Regions from separate parts of the Enterobacter sp. ECC_219_Taxon_10 genome, predicted to be linked through region 2. Evidence: predicted binding sites of a transcription regulator. Region 2 holds the regulator's gene; the other holds the start of a gene.
The links. The regulator sigma-54, encoded in region 2, starts transcription at its own class of promoters, with help from an activator protein. The targets are predictions, from matches to a motif close to GTTGGCACANNTTTCGCTNT.
Positions count from the first base shown of each region.

Region 1: hydN (electron transport protein HydN) is a predicted target of sigma-54. The motif match lies at 1,032-1,051, and genes of this name have one in related genera.

Region 1 is NZ_CM178005.1:3,817,931-3,820,336, reverse strand. Features, by position in the region: gene AC4ICF_RS18080 (LacI family DNA-binding transcriptional regulator) at 1-953, shown strand, start outside; gene hydN (electron transport protein HydN) at 1,085-1,630, shown strand; gene hypF (carbamoyltransferase HypF) at 1,637-2,406, shown strand, end outside.
Region 2 is NZ_CM178005.1:4,324,562-4,326,967, reverse strand. Features, by position in the region: gene ptsN (PTS IIA-like nitrogen regulatory protein PtsN) at 1-253, opposite strand, end outside; gene hpf (ribosome hibernation promoting factor) at 336-623, opposite strand; gene rpoN (RNA polymerase factor sigma-54) at 646-2,079, opposite strand; gene lptB (LPS export ABC transporter ATP-binding protein) at 2,127-2,406, opposite strand, start outside.

The DNA of each region.
Region 1 (2,406 bases), 510 kb from region 2:
TGTTGTCGGGTAACGGCTACGTTAGCCAGGAGACCAAAGACCGGGTGTTTCAGGCCATTGAAGAAAGCGGCTATCGCCCGAATTTGCTGGCGCGCAACCTGGCGACCAAACGCACCCAGACCCTGGGGCTGGTGGTGACGAACACCCTTTATCACGGCGTCTACTTTAGCGAACTGCTGTTTCACGCCGCGCGGATGACGGAAGAAAAAGGGCGGCAGCTGATCCTCGCCGACGGCAAGCACAGCGCCGAAGAAGAGCGCGAGGCGATCCAGTATCTGCTGGATATGCGCTGCGATGCGGTGATTATCTACCCGCGTTTTCTGAACGTGGAAGAGCTGGACGAGCTCGTCGAGAAATGCGAGCAGCCGATTATGGTGCTCAACCGTCGCCTGCGGAAAAACAGCAGCCACAGCGTCTGGTCCGATCATAAAGCCTCGTGTCAGGACGCGGTGTCGCAGCTGATTGCAAAAGGGCACCGGGAGATTGCGTTTATCACCGGCTCGATGGATTCCCCCACCGGGGTCGAGCGTCTTTCCGGTTACAGGGATGCGCTGGCGCAGCACGCTATTCCGCTGCGCGAGGGGCTGATTGCGCAGGGGAAGTGGAACCCCACCAGCGGCGCGGCGGCGGTTTCTGAACTGCTTGCTCGCGGGGAACGCTTTACCGCGCTGGTGGCGAGCAATGACGATATGGCGATCGGCGCCATCAAGCAGTTGCACGACAGCGGCGTCGCTACGCCGGACGCGGTATCCGTCATCGGTTTTGACGACGTGGCCATCGCGCCCTATATCGTGCCATCGCTCTCCAGTGTGCGTATTCCGGTGACGGAGATGATTCAGGAGACCATCAGCCGCCTGATCTTCATGCTCGACGGCGGGGAGTTTAAATATCAGCAAACCTTCTCCGGCGAGCTTGTCCTGCGCGACTCCGTCATTGATGGCCCGTACCGCTGACGTCGACATCTGTCATCGTCACTAATGACGATGACAGAAAATTTGTTTTACATTTCCATTAAAATCAAACATTTAAATGTTGGCACGGTTTATGAATAGCTTCGCGCATAACAGTTATGCCGGAGAAGCAGATGAACCGTTTTATTATGGCCGATGCCAGTAAGTGCATTGGTTGCCGTACCTGTGAAGTGGCGTGCGTGGTTTCCCATCAGGCGGAGCAGGACTGCGCCTCTCTCACTCCTGATACTTTCCTGCCGCGCATCCACGTCATTAAAGGCGTGAATATTTCCACCGCCGCCATCTGTCGCCAGTGCGAAGACGCACCGTGCGCCAACGTCTGCCCGAACGGGGCGATTAAGCGCGAGAAGGGCTTTGTGCGCGTGATGCAGGAGCGCTGTATCGGCTGCAAAACCTGCGTTGTCGCCTGCCCGTATGGCGCGATGGAGGTGGTGGTTCGTCCGGTGGTGCGCAACAGCGGTATGGGGCTGAGCGTGCGGGCAGAGAAGGCCGAAGCCAATAAATGCGATCTTTGCTTTCACCGCGAAGCCGGCCCGGCCTGTATGGAAGCCTGCCCGACGCACGCGCTGGTCTGCGTGGATCGCGATAAGCTTGAGCAGATGAGCGCCGAAAAGCGCCGTCGCGCGGCGTTCGACACATCGTCATCGCTGCTGTTTTAAGCCGCGATGAGCGTTAACGGCGTACAGCTTCGGGTGCGGGGCAAGGTGCAGGGCGTGGGGTTTCGGCCCTTCGTCTGGCAGCTGGCGCACCGGCTGAAGCTTGTGGGCGATGTCTGCAACGACGGAGAGGGTGTTCTGGTGCGCCTCGCGGGTAATGGGGGGGACTTTACCGCGAGGCTGCGCCAGGACTGCCCACCGCTGGCGCGTATCGACGAGGTTGATACGCAGCCCTACAGCTGGTCTGGCGTGCCGACGGAATTTACCATCCGCCAGAGCGAGCGCGGAGCGATGGACACGCAAATCGTGCCGGATGCCGCCACCTGTCCGGCGTGTCTGGCTGAAATGCGCGACCCTGGCGAGCGCCGCTACCGTTACCCGTTTATCAACTGCACCCACTGCGGGCCGCGGTTTACTATTATCCGCGCGATGCCCTACGACCGTCCGGCCACGTCGATGGCCGCATTTCCGCTGTGCGCGCCGTGCGAAACCGAGTACCGCAACCCGGCTGACCGGCGTTTCCACGCCCAGCCGGTGGCCTGCCCGGACTGCGGGCCGCAGCTGGAATGGCAGGCCGGAGATGCCGTTGCTGCCCGTGAATCGGCTTTACGCGCGGCGGTGGCGATGCTGAAAGGCGGCGGCATTGTCGCGGTTAAAGGGCTGGGCGGTTTCCACCTCGTCTGCGACGCGCTGGATCCGCAGGCGATACTGAAACTGCGGATGCGCAAGCAGCGCCCGACGAAGCCGCTGGCGGTGATGATCCCGGATGCGAACGACCT
Region 2 (2,406 bases):
CGACGGCACGCAGGGTGTCCTCTTCCAGCTTGCCGTGCGGGATCGCGATACCGTTGCCGATACCGGTACTGCCCATCTTTTCACGGGTCAGAATCGCTTCGAACACCACCTGCGGCGGCAGGCCCAGCTGTTTTGCAGCCAATTCACTGATGATCTCCAGCGCACGTTTTTTGCTCTGGCAGTGAACGGCACTGCGGGTACATTCCTGGTTAAGGACATTGCTCAGTTGAAGAGCGGAATCGTTGTTTATCATAATTTCACCTAAGCGCTAACTGTACAAATGGCCTGTTGTGTTTCACAACAGGCCGTCCTGCACCCGTTAACTGCCCGGACAATTAGTGTTGTTTCAGTTTATCTTTATGTTTATTGAGCTGTCGCGCAAGCTTGTCAATCAAGCCGTCGATAGCCGCGTACATGTCCTGCCCTTCCGCACTGGCATGGAGCTCACCCCCGTTTACATGCAGGGTCGCATCCGAGATATGAGTCACTTTCTCCACTTTTAACACAATGTAGACCTGGTTGATCCTTTCGAAATACTGTTCAAGTTTCGCGAACTTAGCGTTCACGAAGTCACGTAAGGCCTCAGTAATCTCGACGTTGTGTCCTGTGATATTGAGCTGCATAGTGTCTTCCTTATCGGTTGTGTCAGACCAGCTGTTTACGCTGGTTAGACGGCGGAATGGATAAAGACTCTCGATACTTCGCAACAGTACGACGTGCCACCATAATACCCTGATCGGACAGCATGGTGGTCAACTTACTGTCACTTAGTGGCTTCGCGGGGTTCTCCGCGGCGATCAACTTCTTCACCAGTGCGCGAATCGCCGTTGATGACGCTTCGCCGCCGCCCTCGGTGTTCACATGGCTGGAGAAGAAATACTTAAGCTCAAAAATACCGCGCGGACTGTGCAGATACTTCTGCGTGGTGACGCGGGAAATGGTGGATTCATGCATCTCGACGGCCTGGGCGATATCCGCCAGTACCATCGGTTTCATATACTCTTCGCCCTGCTCAAAGAATGCCTGCTGCTGTTCGACGATGCAGCGGCTCACGCGCAGCAGGGTATCATTCCGGCTCTCCAGGCTCTTGATCAACCATCGCGCTTCCTGAAGATTGCTGCGAATATATTGATTGTCGGAGTCGTTGCGCGCGCTGGTACACATAGAGGCGTACTGCTGGTTGATTTGCAGGCGAGGGATGCTGTCAGAGTTCAGTTCAACGACCCAGCGGTCATTGTGTTTTCTGACCAGCACGTCCGGGATAACGTACTCGGGTTCGCTGGTCTGGATCGACTGACCGGGACGCGGATCGAGAGACTGGATCAGATTTACCGCCTCTTTCAGCACCTCTTCCTTCAGGCGCGTCACGCGCATCAGGGTGCGGAAATCGTGGTTAGCCAGAAGATCCAGATGATCGCCGATGATTAAGCGCGCTTCGTCGAGCCACGGCGTCTCTTTGCTGAACTGAGAAAGCTGGATCAGCAGACAGTCGCGCAGGTCTTTCGCGGCCACCCCGACCGGATCGAAGCGCTGAATGCGTTTCAGTACCGCTTCAATCTCCTCAATCTCAATCTCTTCATCGCCCATGCTTTCCAGAATGTCGTCCAGCGTGACGGTCAAATAACCGGTGTCATCAACGGCGTCGACAATCGACGTGGCAATGGCGCGGTCGGTATCGGAGAAGGGGGTAAGCTCTACCTGCCACATCAGGTAATCCTGCAGCGACTGGGTGGTTTCGCCCTGGTAGACCGGTAGCTCGTCGTCCTGGTAGTCTGCACGCGTGCCGGAAGGGGTGCCGGCGGTATAGATTTCATCCCAGCTGGCATCCAGCGGAAGCTCGTCCGGCATCTCTTTTTGTTCGAGGGCATCCGCGGTGTCGAGCGCTTCTGTATCCTGTGACTGCTGGGTATCTACCTCGTCATGAAGATCGGCTTGCTCCAGCAGGGGATTGCTGTCCAGCGCCTGCTGGAGCTCCTGCTGAAGTTCTAACGTGGACAGCTGCAACAGGCGAATTGCTTGCTGTAGCTGCGGCGTCATCGCCAGCTGTTGGCTGAGCCTTAATTGCAAACCTTGCTTCATGTTCAGAGCATTTTTCTCCGGTTCGGCGTTACGTTACCTCTACCCTATCAGAGTCTGAAGTCTTCCCCAAGATAGACGCGCTTAACATGATCGTCTTCGAGGATCTGCTGCGGCGTACCGTGGGCGATCAGATTGCCCTGGCTCACGATATATGCGCGTTCACATACCGCCAGCGTTTCACGAACGTTGTGGTCGGTGATCAGCACGCCAAGCCCGCTGTCACGCAGATGCTCGATAATGCGTTTAATGTCGATAACGGAGATTGGGTCAACGCCCGCAAATGGTTCATCCAGAAGGATAAACTTCGGATTGGCGGCCAGCGCGCGC